3 regions of the Streptomyces sp. NPDC002742 genome follow, and region 1 is predicted to be linked to each of the others. Evidence: riboswitches for the same ligand, from Rfam matches in the RefSeq annotation. Region 1 holds a riboswitch; each other region holds the start of a gene.

The links. A riboswitch is a leader RNA that binds a small molecule or an ion and turns the genes downstream of it on or off. The one in region 1 is predicted to bind cyclic di-AMP.
Positions count from the first base shown of each region.
Region 2: another riboswitch for cyclic di-AMP. It lies ahead of ACFYW8_RS08960 (peptidoglycan DD-metalloendopeptidase family protein); the one in region 1 lies ahead of ACFYW8_RS11720 (M23 family metallopeptidase).
Region 3: another riboswitch for cyclic di-AMP. It lies ahead of ACFYW8_RS25220 (peptidoglycan DD-metalloendopeptidase family protein); the one in region 1 lies ahead of ACFYW8_RS11720 (M23 family metallopeptidase).

Region 1 covers NZ_JBIAQF010000006.1:21,528-26,839, forward strand. The annotation lists gene ACFYW8_RS11710 (PrsW family glutamic-type intramembrane protease) at 1-634, shown strand, start outside; gene ACFYW8_RS11715 (aldo/keto reductase) at 787-1,731, opposite strand; gene ACFYW8_RS11720 (M23 family metallopeptidase) at 1,983-3,017, opposite strand; cyclic di-AMP (ydaO/yuaA leader) riboswitch at 3,029-3,187, opposite strand; gene ACFYW8_RS11725 (PP2C family protein-serine/threonine phosphatase) at 3,493-4,683, opposite strand; tRNA gene ACFYW8_RS11730 (tRNA-Met) at 4,895-4,968, opposite strand; partial or broken gene ACFYW8_RS11735 (dihydrofolate reductase family protein) at 5,143-5,312, opposite strand, start outside.
Region 2 covers NZ_JBIAQF010000004.1:347,999-353,310, forward strand. The annotation lists gene ACFYW8_RS08945 (GNAT family N-acetyltransferase) at 1-1,388, opposite strand, end outside; gene ACFYW8_RS08950 (HPr family phosphocarrier protein) at 1,564-1,845, shown strand; gene ACFYW8_RS08955 (GntR family transcriptional regulator) at 2,072-2,764, opposite strand; gene ACFYW8_RS08960 (peptidoglycan DD-metalloendopeptidase family protein) at 2,959-3,723, opposite strand; cyclic di-AMP (ydaO/yuaA leader) riboswitch at 3,736-3,895, opposite strand; gene ACFYW8_RS08965 (pitrilysin family protein) at 4,112-5,312, opposite strand, start outside.
Region 3 covers NZ_JBIAQF010000014.1:66,809-72,120, forward strand. The annotation lists gene ACFYW8_RS25205 (hypothetical protein) at 1-217, shown strand, start outside; gene ACFYW8_RS25210 (TetR family transcriptional regulator C-terminal domain-containing protein) at 480-1,100, shown strand; gene ACFYW8_RS25215 (SGNH/GDSL hydrolase family protein) at 1,277-2,062, opposite strand; gene ACFYW8_RS25220 (peptidoglycan DD-metalloendopeptidase family protein) at 2,410-3,327, opposite strand; cyclic di-AMP (ydaO/yuaA leader) riboswitch at 3,332-3,489, opposite strand; gene ACFYW8_RS25225 (tyrosine-protein phosphatase) at 4,123-4,920, shown strand; gene ACFYW8_RS25230 (DUF6126 family protein) at 4,943-5,059, opposite strand; gene ACFYW8_RS25235 (helix-turn-helix domain-containing protein) at 5,089-5,312, opposite strand, start outside.

The DNA of each region.
Region 1 (5,312 bases):
CCGTGTGCTGTTCCCTCTCACCGGACTGCTGCTCGCGATGGGGATGCACGCGGTCTGGAACAGCTCGTCGGACTTCGGCGAGTTCGGATTCTTCGGCGTGTACGCCGCGTTCATGGTGCCCGCGTTCGGGCTGCTGACCTGGCTGGCCGTCTGGACCCGGCAGCGCGAGCTGCGCACCGTGCGCACCGAACTGCCCGCGTACACCGTCGCCGGATGGCTGGGCGCGACCGAACCGTGGGCCCTCGGCTCGATGCGGGCGCGGCGGCTCGCCCGCGAGTACGCCGGCCACCACTTCGGGAAGGGCGCTGCACGCTCGGTGGCGGAGTACGAGGCGTACGCGACCTCGCTGGCGTTCCTGCGCCACCGGGGGCGCCGGGGCCGGGCGGGCGCCGACTTCGTCGTACGGGAACGCGAGTTGCTCGACGAGCTGTGGCGCCGCCGGGAGACCGCCCGCCCGGCCCTCGCCTACGCGGCCCGCGCGACGACACCACTGCCCGCGCCGACGCCCTGGCCGGCCCACGGATACGTCGCCCAGCCCGCGCGGCCGTACGGCCCGACTGCGCAACCGTACGGTCCAACGGCGCAGGCGTCGGCACCGACGCCGTATCCCGCGTACAACCCGTACCGCTCGTAGCACCCGTAGCACCCGTAGCACCCGTAGCACCCGTAGCACCCGTAGCACCCGTAGCACCCGTAGCCCGGAACGGCCCGGCGCCCCGGGCGACACCGCCGGTCGACACCACCTGTCGACACCGGCGGTGCCACGCGGGCGCGGCACCGCCCCTGTTACGCCGAGGCCTTCGACAAGCGCGTCAGTTCCTCGTCCGTCAGCACCAGGTCCGCGACCCCCAGCAGCGCGGGAAGCTGCTCCACCGTGCGGGCGGAGGCGATCGGCGCGGCGACCGTCGGCTGTGCGGCCAGCCAGGCGAGGGCGACCGTCGCAACCGCGACGCCGTGGTCCCCGGCGATCTCGTCGAGGGCGGCGAGGACCCGCGGCCCGCGTTCCGTGTCGAGGTGCTTGGCCGCGCCCGCGGCGCGGACCGAGTCGACCGTCGCTCCGGGGCGGTACTTGCCGGTGAGGAAACCGGACGCGAGCCCGAAGTACGGGACGGCGGCCAGACCGGCACGGGAGGCGACCTCGCGCAGGGGCCCCTCGTAGGTGTCGCGCGACACCAGGTTGTACTGCGGCTGGAGCGCGACATAGCGCGCGAGGCCCTCGCGGTCGGAGAACTCCAGGGACTCCTGGAGCCGCTCGGGCGAGATGTTGGAGGCGGCGATGTGCCGCACCTTGCCCGCCTTCACCAGTTCGTCGAGAGCGCCGATGATCTCGTCGACCGGCACCTCCGGCTTGTCGAAGTGCGTGTAGTAGAGGTCGATGTGGTCGGTGCCCAGGCGGCGCAGCGACGCGTCGGCCGCGGCCTTGATGTTGGCACCGGACAGCCCCGGGAAGGCGGGGTGCTGGCTGACCTTGGTGGCGACCACGATGTCCGCACGGTTGCCGCGGCTCTTCAGCCACTTGCCGATGACTGTCTCGGACTCGCCGCCCTCGTTGCCCTCGACCCATGCCGAGTAGGAGTCCGCGGTGTCGAGGAAGTTGCCGCCGGCGGCCGCGTAGGCGTCGAGCACGGCGAAGGACCGGGTCTCGTCGGCCGTCCAGCCGAACACGTTGCCACCGAGCGAGAGCGGGAAGACCTCGAGGTCGGACGAACCGAGCTTGCGAAGAGGAGTCATGTAGGACATGAACACCCGGGTCGGATGCATGTATTCCGCACCCATTTCGGACGCGCCGGGTGCACGCCCGTGCCTCCACGCCCCTGACCGGCTGCCCTGACCGGCTGCCGACCGCTGATCCTGGCCGGCGGTCCTGACGCCTGGGGGGTGGCATCAGGGCCGCCGGAGACCGGGGAAGACAAGCGCACGCCACGCGTGAGGGGTCGCCCCCGTCCGCGCCGGACGTCGTACGGCTCAGAAGCCCGTGCGCATCAGGGGTTGAGGCCCTTGCTCTGGAGCCACGCCATCGGGTCGATGCCGGTGGCGGCGCCGCCGGGGTGCACTTCGAGGTGCAGGTGCGGCCCGGTGACGTTGCCCGTCGCGCCCACGCGTCCGATGACATCGCCGGTGGCGACCTTCTGGCCCACGCTGACGCTGATCGACGACTGGTGGCAGAACCAGAGCTCCGTACCGTCGTCGAGCGTGAGGATCGTGCGGTAGCCGTACGAGCCGGCCCAGCCGGCCTCGGTGATGGTGCCGCTGTGGATCGCCTTGATGAGCGTGCCGGTGGGCGCCGCGAAGTCGAGGCCGGTGTGATAGCCGGACGACCACATGGAGCCGGCCTCGCCGAAGCGGGAGGTCAGGGTGTACGAGGAGGTCGGCAGCGAGTAACTCTTGGCGAGCTCGGCGAGACGCTCGGTCTCGGCCTTCGCCTTGGCCGCGTCCTCCGCCTTCTGCTTCGCGGCGGCGGCCTTGGCCTCAGCGTCGTCCTGCTGCTTGGCGGCGAGCGCGACGGCCTTCTTCGCGGCGGCGGCCTGGGCGGCCTGCTGAGTGGCCGTGTCCGCCTGGTTCTGCTGCGACTGGGCCTGCTGCATGATGCGCGAGCGCAGCGCCTCACCGGCGTCCGTGGCACCCTGCGCCGCGTCGGCGCCGGTCAGACCGGCGCTGGTGAGCGGAGTCGTGGAGCCCTTGGGGGCGCTGGATCCGCCGTCCGATATCAGGGCCTTGGCGGACTGGGTGACCGACGACAGGTCGGGAAGCGAGATCGAGACGGGCGGCTTGCCCGGTGCGGCGCTGGCGATGCCACCCGCGCCGACGGCGGCTATGACGCCGACGCCGAGAACCGTTGAGCTGCGGGCGAGTCCTCCGCCGCGCTGCTTGCCCGTGCGGTGCCGGCCGCGGACGGGAAGAACGGAATCCTCGGTGGGGTTCCACTCCTCCCAGGGTCCCTCGTCCTTGCCATAGCCGAAGGTATGCGTGTCAGTCGGCGTGGACGAGATTGGCTGAGCGGGCCGGTTGGACGCCACGTGGGCGCACTCCTTTCCTTCCTTGCCGCCTACCGGGTTAGCTGACGGGTTCGGAACAGGAAGGTCTCCTACGCGCGTACGGCCACTGTGCTTCCACAGCGGAAATACGCTCGATTCACCCCAAGTTGATGGTTCCCCGGTTCCCTTGCGGGATTCGGCGCGTGCGCACGGAGCCACCTCTTGTGACGGCTGTAACGGCCGCGCTGCGTTATCGCACGTTAATAGAGTCGGGCACCGAATTCCAAGCTGTTCGGACTGATCATTAACGGCTTTTGGCCAGGACTTTGGGGTCACGAGCGATGAAAAACGGGCGAGTTGACCTCAACTCGTCGACACGGGATTCCTTGACGGCATGTCAGGCGATACGCGGAGGGACATCGCCCGGTCACCGTTCGTGACCATGCCCGAAAAGGCCGTACGCGAAGCCCGCGAAGGGTCTCCCGAGCCCTGCGGAAATCCCCTCGACGAGCACTCGTCAAAAGCGCCGTACGGCGAGCAGCGCCATGTCGTCCGTCAAAGCACCACCCGTATGCCGGCGGACCGCCTCGGAGAGGGCGGTCAGCAGCGCGTCGGGGCCGGGAAAGACCCGTCCGGCCAGCCAAGCGGCCGGATCGTAGAACGTCCCGCGCCGATCGCGGGCCTCGGACAGCCCGTCGGTGTGCAGGAGCAGTATCGCCCCGCGCGGAAAGCGGTCCTGTACCGCACGGTCGGGCCAGGTTCCCAGCTCGCTCATCCCGAGCGGCAGCGCGAAGGGCTCGGCGGCGAGCGGGACGATCAGGCCGTCGGGATGCAGGAGCAGGGGCGGCGGATGGCCGCGGTTGACGATGCGGACGACGTCCTCGTCGTGGGGGATCTCCGCCAGGACGGCGGTGGTGAACTCCTCGAACGCGTCAGGGCTCTCGTGCAGGGTTCCCGGGCGCGTCAGGGCCCGCTCCAGGCGCCGTGCGACCGCCTCCAGCGTCGTCTCCTGCTCGGCCGCCTCCCGGAACGCGCCGACCACCACGGCGACGGCGGCCACCGCGGTCATCCCCTTGCCCCGTACGTCCCCGACGATCAGCCGCACGCCGTACGGGGAGTCCTGCACCGCGTACAGGTCACCGCCGATGAACGCGTCCTCCTGTGCCGCCTCGTAGCGGGCCGCGACGTCGAGGCCGTCGATCCGCGCCGCGGGCTCGGGCAGCACGGCACGCTGTGCGAACTCGGCGATCTCCCGGACGGAGGCGAGCCGTTCGTCACCGCGCCGGACGACGATGTTGAGGAGGACGGCGAGAACGGCGGCCGTCGCCACGGTGACCGTCTCGGTGACCGCGTCGACCTGCAGCACGATGCCGAGCAGGGAGTGCACCCCGAGCACCGCACCGACGGCGAGGGCGCCGGTGAGGACGGTGCCGCGCAGCGAGTAGAGGGGCGCGGCGATCAGGGGCGCGGCCGTGAAGAGGGGAGCCGCGGTGAATTCCGACGGTGTGAAGTAGTCGTAGACCATCGCGGCGACGACGAACAGCGCGGGCAGGGCGCGGACGAAGGCGCGCGCGAAGGAGATCCGGCGGAAGCCCGCTCCCGCCGCAGGGGGTCGCGAGGCGCTCCCTGGCCCGGGGCCACCGGCCGACGGGCCGTGGGACCGGTCATGGAGTTCTCCGGTTCGCTGCTCACGTCTCGGCTGCCCCACCCGTCCAGCAGACCCGCTTCGGCGGCGGCGGGCGACCGGTGTGGCCCGACCGGGGGACGGTGCGGCCGCCGCGGGGAACCTGCCCGGAGGAACGGCCGGAGGGCGGACCCTGTGGGCCCGGACCCGGGGACGGATCTCGGGACGCATCCGAGGGTGGGAAAACACCAAGGGCCGGAACTCGTGAATCCGAGTTCCGGCCCTTGGCCTTGAGTAGCGGGGACAGGATTTGAACCTGCGACCTCTGGGTTATGAGCCCAGCGAGCTACCGAGCTGCTCCACCCCGCGTCGTTGAGACCAGTGTACGCCATCCGCGGGACCCGAAGCACACGCGTTTAAACGCGCCCCTTCGGCGGCGTCGGCGGGAACCCCGCCTCACCCGCCTCGCCCGCCTCGCCCGCCTCGCCCGCCTCGCCCGCCGCGTACGACATCCGGTCGACGTCCGGGACCGAGGGAGGCCTGCCCCGGCAGATGCCGGTTGGGGGCCTCGGCCCGGTCCGCGTACTCGGGGAGGACGACGACCGCGGCGCCCGCGGCGGCGAGGAGCCCGTTCCCGTCGGCGTCCGTGACGAAGGTGTCGGGCTCGCGCCAGGCCGTGACGACCCGCCGCACACCGGCGTCGAGGATGAGCC
Region 2 (5,312 bases), on a different contig from region 1:
GGAGAGGCCCCGCCGTGCCGCGCGCCCTGGACCACGACCAGTGGCTTCGCCGCCGCCGTCCGCCGCGCGAGGCGGGTGAACTTGCGCGGGTTGCCGATGGATTCGAGGTACATCAGGACGACGTCGGTGTCCGGGTCGTCGTACCAGTACTGCAGTACGTCGTTGCCCGAGACGTCCGCCCGGTTCCCGGAGGAGACGAAGGTCGACACGCCGGTCACGCCCGTGACGCCGCCGCCGCGCCGGTGCAGCCGGGACAGCAGGGCGATCCCGATGGCGCCGGACTGGGCGAACAGGCCGATGCGTCCGGGGCGGGGCATCTGCGGGGCGAGCGAGGCGTTCAGACGCACTTCGGGGGACGTGTTGATGACTCCGAAGGCGTTGGGACCGATGATGCGCATCCCGTACGTACGCGCGTGCCGTACGAGTTCACGCTGGCGTTCGCGTCCTTCGGGACCGCTCTCGGCGTATCCGGCGGAGACCACCACGAGTCCCTGCACCCCGTGTTCGCCGCATTCCGTGACGACCTCGGGGACGTGCTCGGCCGGTACGGCCACGACGGCGAGGTCGACGGGCTCGGCGATGTCGCGGACGGAACGGTGGGCCGGGACTCCGTCGAGTTCCTTGTCCTGCTCCCCGAGCGCCGCGTTCACGGCGTACAGACGCCCGGTGAATCCGGCGTCCCGCAGGTTGTCCAGGACGCTGCGGCCGACCCCGCCAGGAGTGCGGCCGGCACCGATGACGGCGACCGAGCCGGGGGCGAGCAGCCGCTGCACGGAACGGGCCTCGGCGCGCTGCTCCCGCGCGCGCTGCACGGCGAGGGACCGGTCGGTGGGTTCGAGGTCGAACTCCAGGCGTACGACGCCGTCCTCGAAGCTGCGCTTCTGGGTGTATCCGGCGTCCGTGAACACCTTGATCATTTTGTTGTTGGCGGGCAGCACCTCGGCCGCGAAACGGCGGATGTCCCGCTCGCGGGCCACGGCCGCGATGTGTTCGAGCAGGGCCGAGGCGACGCCGCGGCCCTGGTGGGCGTCCTGCACGAGGAAGGCGACCTCTGCCTCGTCGGCGGGCGCGGACGCGGGCATCCCGTCGGCGTCGATCCGGTCGTAGCGCACGGTGGCGATGAACTCGCCGCCCACCGTGGCCGCGAGACCCACGCGGTCCACGAAGTCGTGATGGGTGAACCGGTGGACGTCCTTGGCGGACAGCCGCGGATACGGCGCGAAGAAGCGGTAGTACTTCGACTCGTCGGACACCTGCTCGTAGAAGCTGACCAGGCGTTCGGCGTCGTCGACGGTGATGGGCCTGATGCGTGCGGTGCCGCCGTCGCGCAGCACCACGTCGGCCTCCCAGTGAGCCGGGTACTCGTGCCGGTCCGACGAGGTCTGCATGGGGCCCAGAGTACGGCTCGCGTACGACAACGGCGCGAGGCAGTCTGAAGGTGACGGACGCCGGAGCGGGGCCGCGGACCGGCGCCGCCGCGGGCGGAACCCGGTCCGTCCGGGCACGCCTCACGATATGGAACACTGGTCTAGACAACCTTGAACACCCGAAGGGCAGCATCACATGGCTGAGCGCCGCGTCAACGTCGGCTGGACCGAGGGCCTCCACGCCCGCCCCGCCTCCATCTTCGTCCGGGCCGCCACGGCCTCCGGCATCCCCGTGACGATCGCCAAGTCCGACGGCAACCCCGTCAACGCGGCCTCCATGCTCGCGGTCCTCGGCCTGGGCGCCCAGGGCGGCGAGGAGATCGTCCTCGCGTCGGACTCCGAGGGCGCGGACGCCGCTCTCGACCGTCTGGCGAAGCTGGTCGCCGAGGGTCTCGACGAGCTCCCCGAGACCGTCTGAGCCCACAAGGCACCCAGGACCACACGCGGCTGAGCCGCGCCCCCCTTCTCCGGGCGGCGCGGCTCAGCCGTTTTCCGCACCCCGCTCAGGAATTCCCGCGGCGACACCCGCGGGCCCTGGTGCCGCCGTCACGGGAATAGCGCGCGCCGAAATTCCGGACACACGAATAAAAGGGCATCAGAAATAAGCCCCCGCCGAATATCCCTCTTTGTATACGGCGCCCGTGTTAATGACGCTGGCCCATCATGTTTACGGGATGTTGCGAACTTCTCACACGGTCCGGCCGGTCGCCGCCGGGAAATCGGAGCCGGTGCGCGGTCGTCGCGCGCTCGGTGTGCAGGGCCATGATCGCGCGGGCCCGCTCGCCGTCGCCGCGGGCGACAGCGTCCACGATGCCGCCGTGCTCCGCCCAGGACTCCGCGGGGTTGGCCGGAGCGTCCACCGAGTACATCCAGGCGATCTTGTGACGCAGCTGGGCGAGCGTGGACGTCAGCGCGGGACTGCCGGACGCCTGTGCGAGCGTCTCGTGGAACCAGCCGCCCAGGGAACGCAGATCCTCGCTGTGGCCTCTCCTGGAACGCTCCTGGCCCAGCCTGACCAGGCCCCGCAGCACCTTGAGGTGGGCCTCCGTACGCCGCTGGGCGGCCCTCGCGGCACCCAGTGGTTCCAGCAGCATGCGCATCTCCAGGAGGTCCGCGGCCTCCTGCTCGGTGGGCTCCGCGACGCACGCGCCCGCGTGCCGACGGGTGACCACGAAGCCCTCGGCCTCCAGGGTGCGCAGGGCCTCGCGCACGGGGACGCGCGAGACGCCGTAGCGCCGCGCGAGCAGTTCCTCGGTGAGCCGGCCGCCGCGCTCGTAGACACCCGCGACGATGTCGTCACGGATCGCCGTGCATACCGAGTGCGCCGGAATACGCATGACCGACCTCCGCTTTAATCCCCGCGAAACGCCATCGATTGACGCTTGTTCAGTGACTCTATTGCAGGAAGCCTGAATTTCCGATGGCGGGCCTGAATCCATGGATATTTTTTGGACAGACGCCTCCGGAAACGACGATGCCCCGGCTCGGTGAGCCGGGGCATCGAAAGCGGTGAGAAGCCGCGAAGCGGTCGTCAGACGTTGACTCCGTGCGAGCGCAGGTACGCGACCGGGTCGATGTCCGAGCCGTACTCCGCGGTCGTACGGGCCTCGAAGTGAAGGTGCGGTCCGGTGGTGTTGCCGGTGTCCCCGGAGAGGCCGATCTGCTGCCCCGGAGTGACCGTCTGCCCCACGGACACGCCGATGGACGACAGGTGGCCGTACATGGTGTACGTCCCGTCGTGCATCTTGATCACTACTTGATTGCCGTAGGCGCCGCCCCAGCCGGTCGTGACGATGGTGCCGGAGCCCACCGCGTGGACCGAGGTGCCGTACGCGGCGTGGAAGTCGACGCCGGTGTGGCTGCCCGAGGACCAGAGGCTGCTGCTGGCCTGGTAACCGGTGGAGACGTAGGAACCGGTGATCGGGATGACGAACGTGTTCAGGCGCTTGCGCTCGGCCTCACGGGCGGCGCGCTCCTTGGCCTCGCGGGACTTCGCGGCCTGCTCCGCGGCGTACTTGCGCGCGGCCTGTTCGGCCTGCTTCCGCGCGGCGGCCTCGTCGGCGGCGCGCTGCTGCGCGAAGGCCTGGGCGTCGATCTGGTCGGCGACCGTGTCTCCGAGGGTGACGGCCTGGGTCAGCCCGGTCTGCTCGACGGAGGCCTCCGCCGCGAACGCGGGGGCGGCCAGGGTTCCGATCACACCGGTCGTGGTGAGCGCCGCGACCCCGACGGCGGTCGTGGTGGTGCTGTGCACCCGGCTCGTTCGACGATGCTTGCCGGTGCCACAGGTGAACGCCATGTAGGGGCTGATCCTTTCCTTCCCTCTCGCCTACCGGGTTAGCTGACGGGTTCGGAGCAGGAAGGTCTCCTACGGACCCCCTCCGAAGAGGGCGTCCGATTCACCCCAGGGACTACGTGTGGGTCCCCGGCTCCCCTGACTCGCGCCATGGGGGACTCGGCGATGACTGTCCGGTGCCGCGGGCGCGGCGCACTGCGTGACGAACAGCCGGACCGACGCTAAACGGGGTGTCATTCGAACAACAAACGGATCACGATTTTTGTAACGCATCCCACAGGGCAGAAGGGCAACTCCCGCACGAATACGGACATCTTGGGGGCCTTTCGCGGGACGCAGGAGGGCCCTGACGACTCTTCGGTCACCAGGGCCCTCCTCCGTCGCACGGCCCCTACTCGGCGGCCACCACGCTGACTTCACCGATTCCGAGAGCCTTGACCGGCTCCTCGATCTGCGCCGCGTCGCCCACCAGGACGGTCACCAGCCGGTCCATCGGGAAGGCGCTCACCGCGGCCGCGGTGGCCTCCACGGTGCCGGTGGCGGCCAGTTGCCGGTACAGCGTCGCCTGATAGTCGTCCGGCAGGTACTGCTCGACCTGGTCCGCGAGCGTGCTCGCGACGGCTGCCGCCGTCTCGAACTTGAGGGGCGCGACACCCACCAGGTTCTGCACGGCGACGTCGCGCTCCGCGTCGGTCAGCCCCTCGGCCGCGAGGGTGCGCAGCACCTTCCACAGGTCGTCGAGCGCCGGACCGGTGTTCGGGGTGTCCACCGAGCCGCTGATGGCGAGCATCGCGACACCCGTGCCGTCCGGCGCGGCGCGCAGGACCTGGCCGAACGCCCGTACGCCGTAGGTGTAGCCCTTCTCCTCGCGCAGGACGCGGTCCAGGCGTGAGGTGAGGGTGCCGCCGAGGCAGTAGGTGCCGAGCACCTGGGCGGCCCACACGCGGTCGTGCCGGTCGGCGCCGACCCGGCCGATGAGCAGCTGCGTCTGGACCGCGCCGGGGCGGTCGACGATGATCACGCGGCCGGTGTCGTCGGCGCTCACCGGCGGCACGGGACGCGGCTCGGCGGACGAACCGGTCCAGGAGCCCAGCGTGTCGCCGAGCAGCTCGTCGAGGTCGACACCCGTCAGGTCACCGACGACGACGGCGGTGGCCGTCGCGGGGCGTACGTACTTGTCGTAGAAGGCGCGTACGGCCGCGGAGTCGATCTTCTGGACGGTCTCCTCGGTGCCCTGGCGCGGGCGCGACATGCGCGCGCTCGCCGGGAACAGTTCCTTGGAGAGCTCCTTTGCGGCACGACGGGCGGGGTTGGCCGTCTCGTGCGGGATCTCGTCGAGCCGGTTGCGCACCAGCCGCTCGACCTCGCTGTCCGCGAACGCGGGCGCTCGCAGGGCGTCGGCGAGCAGGCCCAGCGCCTTGGCCAGGCGCGAGACCGGCACTTCGAGGGACAGCCGTACGCCGGGGTGGTCGGCGTGCGCGTCGAGCGTGGCGCCGCAGCGCTCCAGTTCGGCGGCGAAGTCCTCGGCCGAGTGCTTGTCGGTGCCCTCGGAGAACGCGCGCGCCATGATCGTGGCGATGCCGTCCAGGCCC
Region 3 (5,312 bases), on a different contig from region 1:
ACTGCACGCGCGCGTGACGCGTGCCTACGAGGAGTTCGTGGCTCCTGGGACGTACGTCTTCAGGATCCAGGAGCCCGCCCGCCGGCTGGACGACGTGATCACTTTCCGGTGGGAGTCCTTCCACACCGGGGACGGACAGGTCACGGGTGGCGGGCTGGAGTTCCTCGTCCTGGACGAGGACGGTCGCATCGAGGCCGACTATCAGTTCGTCGACTGAGGCCGGCCACAGTCGACGAACTGACCCTGCCGGTCCTGACCGGGCCCAGCCGGACCGATCGGACCGATCGGACAGCCGGGCTCCGGGCTCCCGGCTCCCGGCTCCCGGCTCCCGGCTCCCGGCTCCCGGCTCCCGGCTCCCGGCTCCCGGCTCCCGGCTCCCGGCTCCCGGCTCCCGGCTCCCGGCGGGATCGTCGGTCCTGCCCCGCGGGAGCGTCAACTCCTGTCGGGCCCCTTCCCGAAGTGCTGTGTAGGGTTGCCGCGTGGCGAGAGTGCGGTTGAGCGTGGCGGAGCGGCGTGAGGAGTTGCTGCGGGCCGCCGTCGAACAGATCGAGGCGCGGGGTGTGGCCGCGGTACGGATCGCCGACGTGGCCTCGTCCCTCGGCGTGAGCAACGCGCTGGTGCTGTACCACTTCTCGACGAAGGAGAAGCTGGTCGCCGCCGCTTTCACCTACGCGGCCGAGGACGACCTCGCCCATCTGCGCAAGCTGCTCGGCCGCCGTACGACGGCATTGCGACGCCTTCGGACCGCCGTGCGCTGGTACGCCCCGACAGGGCAGGCGAAGGGCTGGCGCCTGTGGATCGAGGGCTGGGCGGTCGCCCTGCGCGAGCCCGCGCTGCGCGAGGTCACCCGCGATCTCGACAGGCAGTGGAAGGCCGCGATGACCGAGGTGATCGCGGAGGGCGTGGCCGCGGGCGAGTTCCACTGCCCGGACCCCACGAGCGCGGCACTCAGACTGACGGCGCTCCTGGACGGACTGGCCGTCCAGATGACGGCGTACTCGGGAGCCGTTTCACGGGCGCGGACCCAGGAGTGGGCGGACGAGGCCCTCGCCCGTGAACTGGGCCTTGAGCGCGAGGCGTTGATGGCGGCGGTGCGCTAGCACGCCTGCTGGGCCCGGCGCTGCGCCGCGCGGCGCTGCCCCGACGGCGAGCACGGCCGAGACCCGGAGGGGGAGGGTTCGAACCCGAACCGCCCCGGACGCCGGTGCGGGTCCCGGCCGCTCGACCCGGCCGGGACCCGCGCCGTCCGTGGTGCCTTGACCGGGTCGGTCCCGGCTCAGGCCACCGACTCGATGCGCATCTTGATGTCGTCCGGTGACAGGGTTCCCTTGGCCGCCACGTGATCGCCCGAGGACTCCCCGCGCAGTCGCCGTCCGATCCACGGCACCAGATATTCGCGCGCCCACTGGATGTTGTCGCGGCGCATCTCCAGCGTGCCGCGCGGCGGGAGGGGCGGCCAGGGCTGGTCCGGGTCGGCGGGTACGTCGAGGCCGAGTACCTGTCCGGCACGGAGCGCCACCCGGGTGTGCCCCTCGGGCGAGAGGTGCAGTCGGTCTCCGTCCCAGGCGCGGCGGTCCTGGATCGTCTTCAGGGACCAGAGGTCGAGGACGGGACAGCCGTAGCGGTCCGCGATGGCCCGCACATGTCCGTTGTAGGTGGCGATCTTGCCGCGCAGATGCTTGAGCACGGGCACGTCACGTGTGTCGAAGCCGGTGGTCACCATGACCGTGCCGACGGCGGAGGTGAGATCGGAGATCGCGCGCTCGAAGCGCTCCGCGACCTCGTCGGGGTCGGTGCCCGGGCGGATGATGTCGTTGCCGCCCGCGCAGAACGAGACCAGGTCGGGGCCGAGCTCCTTGGCCTTCAGGAGCTGGGACTCGACGATCTGGTCGAGCAGTTTGCCGCGCACGGCGAGATTGGTGTAGTTGAAATCGCCTTCGGGTCGCCGGTCGGCGAGAAGTACCGCGAACCGGTCGGCCCAGCCGACGAACGCCCCGTCGGGCCCAGGGTCGCCGACGCCCTCGGTGAAGCTGTCCCCCACCGCCACGTACGACCCGATCACTGATCTGTCGTCACTCTTCGAATCGTCTGCCACATCGACCCATAATTCACCTCTGGATGTGAGCTACGCGACCGTAGGGAAGGGTTGACGGACGGTGAGATAAGCCACTCGCCAAGCGTTGGTCAACTCTGGAATAAGACCCGGAACACGGACGTTGAAGGAGCGATCACCCACGGGCCGGGAAATCACGGGAAATCACCGGGCAGCGGTCAGGCGCCTGGTTCGACAGTGGCCGGGTGCCTCACACCGGGAACACCGAAGGCCGGACCCCGGGATCGTGGGTCCGGCCTTCGGAGGCTGTCCTGCCGTCAGGAGCAGGGTGAGCGTCTGGAGCTCAGGGTGAGGCGTCAGCCGACGGCGACACCGTGCGAGCGAAGGTACGCGACCGGGTCGACGTCGGAGCCGTAGTCCGGCGTGGTGCGGATCTCGAAGTGCAGGTGAGGTCCGGTGACGTTGCCGGTCGCGCCGGAGAGGCCGATCTGCTGGCCCTCGGTCACGGTCTGCCCCGCCGAGACGGACAGGGACGACATGTGGGCGTACTGGGAGTACTTGCCGTCGGCGTGCTGGATGACGACCTGGTTGCCGTAGGCGCCGCCCCAGCCCGCGGAGACGACGGTGCCCGCGGCTATGGACTTGATCGTGGTACCGGTGGGAACCACGAAGTCCACGCCCGTGTGGTAGCCGCTGGACCACATGCTGCCCGGCACCTTGTAGCCGGTGCCGACGGAGCTGCTCTCGACCGGCAGGGTGTAGCCGGAACCGCTGCCGGCGGAAGCGCTGTCGGGGGCAGCGGTGTCGGGGGCCGGGGTCGCCTGGTCGGTCTTGGGCGCCGGGGCCGTCGTGCGGGTCGCCGTGTGCGTGGCCGTGTGCGTGACCGTGTGAGTGGCGCCGACGAAAGCGGCCTTCTTGCCGAGCGACAGCTTCAGACCGGGGTGGATCAGCGACGGGTCACCGCCGATGGCGGAGCGGTTGTCGGAGTAGATCTTCTTCCAGCCGCCGCTGACGTTGTGCTCGTCGGCGATCTTCGAGAGATAGTCGCCGGACTTCACCGCGTACGTCTTCGTCGTGGCGGCCTTCCCGGCGACGGGAGCGGCGGTGGCGGCCTTCTCGACGTGCTGCGCGACGGCGGCGGCCGGGGTCGCGGCGTGCGCGCCGGTGGCTCCCATCAGCGGCAGCGCGAGTGCGGCGCCACCGGTTCCGGCCACGGCGATCGAGCGGGTGAAACGGAGGGACTTGGGACGGCGGTGCTTACCCTTCGCGGGCATGACGTTTTCCTCTCCGGCGCCTGCGGGGTGAGCTGTCGGGTGCGGGCTGGAGATGCCCGGCCACGCTGCTGCGTGGCTGTACCCCTAGCCTGTTCCGGAGACCGGACCAGGCGCGGAACCTGTGGGTCCCCCGCTCCTGCCATGTACGGGTGAGTGTGCGGATTCCGGACGGCGGCAGGATTGGGCGTCCGTCCGGATTGAGGCAGAACGTAGGCGAGATGAGAGCGCGTCGACAACTACGCGCTTCTCCCGTTCGTCCACCTTTCTTGATCCATGCGGAAATTGCCGTCACCCTCTGTGGAATGACGATCTTTCGGGCATCCCAACCCGCCGGGAAATGCGGGCGGGTTGGAATTCGAGGACGGCAACGCATCGTCACGAATATGACGCTCCTCACGCGACTCGACCCAGGCTGCTTCATTCCAGGGCCAGTTGTAACGAAGGCGCCAATTAGGGACAGAACAGCCAGATGCGGCGCAGGCGGATAATCATCACATCTGGATTCCAAGGTGGGTCGACTCGCAAAAACGGCACGCCCCAATGCCGCATCTCGCAACAATTCACCCCGGCATACACGCGCGACCGGAGGCGGCGGGCGACCGGTGAACACATTCGAACACGTGTACACATAAAGCGTCGCCGTCAAGGCCGTATCTCCTGAGACGAGACGCCTGTGGACAACTCATTGCCTCAGGAACCCATGTCGTATCGTCGAGAGCGCCAGCCGGACACAACTGCCGACGAGCGACGCCGAGTCCACCAGGCGACGCCGACGGCCGAATGGGAGGAGCCCCCGTGACGCAGCAGGTCCCGTCGACCGAGCCCGAGCTCGGCGGAGTGCGCAACTTCCGCGACGTGGGCGGCCTGCCCACCGCGGACGGCCGACGAGTGCGCTACGGGCACCTGTTCCGCAGCGGCCACCTCGCGCACGCCACGGAGGAGGACGTCGCGTTCCTCGACTCCCTGGGACTCCACACGATCTTCGACTTCCGTAATGCCGCGGACCAGAAACTGGAGGGCCCGGACGTCGAACTGCCGGGCGTACGGAACGTGAACCTCCCGCTGACCGACCCGGCGGCCGGCGGCGAGTTCTGGAAGATGGTCCGCGAGGGCGATCTCGACCAGCTGCGGGGGCTCCTCGGCGACGGCAAGGCAGCGAACCGCATGATCAACTCCTACCGCGCGATCATCAAGGAGCGCACGGCCGAGCACTCCCAGGTGCTGCACGCGCTGGCCGAGGACAGCGCGCCCGCCCTGATGCACTGCGCGGCCGGCAAGGACCGCGCCGGACTGTCCATCGCGATCACCCTCCTCGCCCTCGGCGTCGAGCGCGACGCGATCGTGGCCGACTACCTGGAGTCGAACGCCGCGCACCGCCGCTACAAGGTGCACCGCAGCAACACCTCGGCCGCCGCGTACTCCCCGGAGGTGATGGAACTGCTCAGCCCCCTGTTCGACGCGCGCGCCGAGTACCTGACAGCCGCGTTCGAGACGATCGAGGAGACCTGGGGCAGCGTCGACGCCTACCTGGAGCAAGGACTGGGGATGACGCCGGAGCTCCGGGAGCGTCTGCGCGAGCGGCTGCTGGACTGAGCCGCTCGCCCGGTCTGCGGTTCTACTGGTTGTGCGCGCCCAGCGTGAAGAGCAGATAGATGAAGGCCGCGAAGAGGTGGCCGACGGCGACGTAGATGATCAGCCGCACCCACAGGGCGCGGGGGAACTTCTCCTCCATGGAGCGGCTGCGGGGTTCCGTGGGTTCGGTCATGACGTCTCTCCCGAGGTGGGGTGGCCCGTCGCAGGACCGAGGCACAGCGCGGCGACGGGGCTCTGCAGCAGGGTGTGTACGAAAAGAAGCTCGGCTCCGTCGCGTTCGGCGGCGGCGATGCGGTGCGGGGTCAGCGAGTCGAAGTGGGCGCTGTCCCCCGGCGCGAGCGTGTGCGCGGTGTCCCCGAGGCGCAGCCTGAGCCGCCCCTGGAGGACGTACA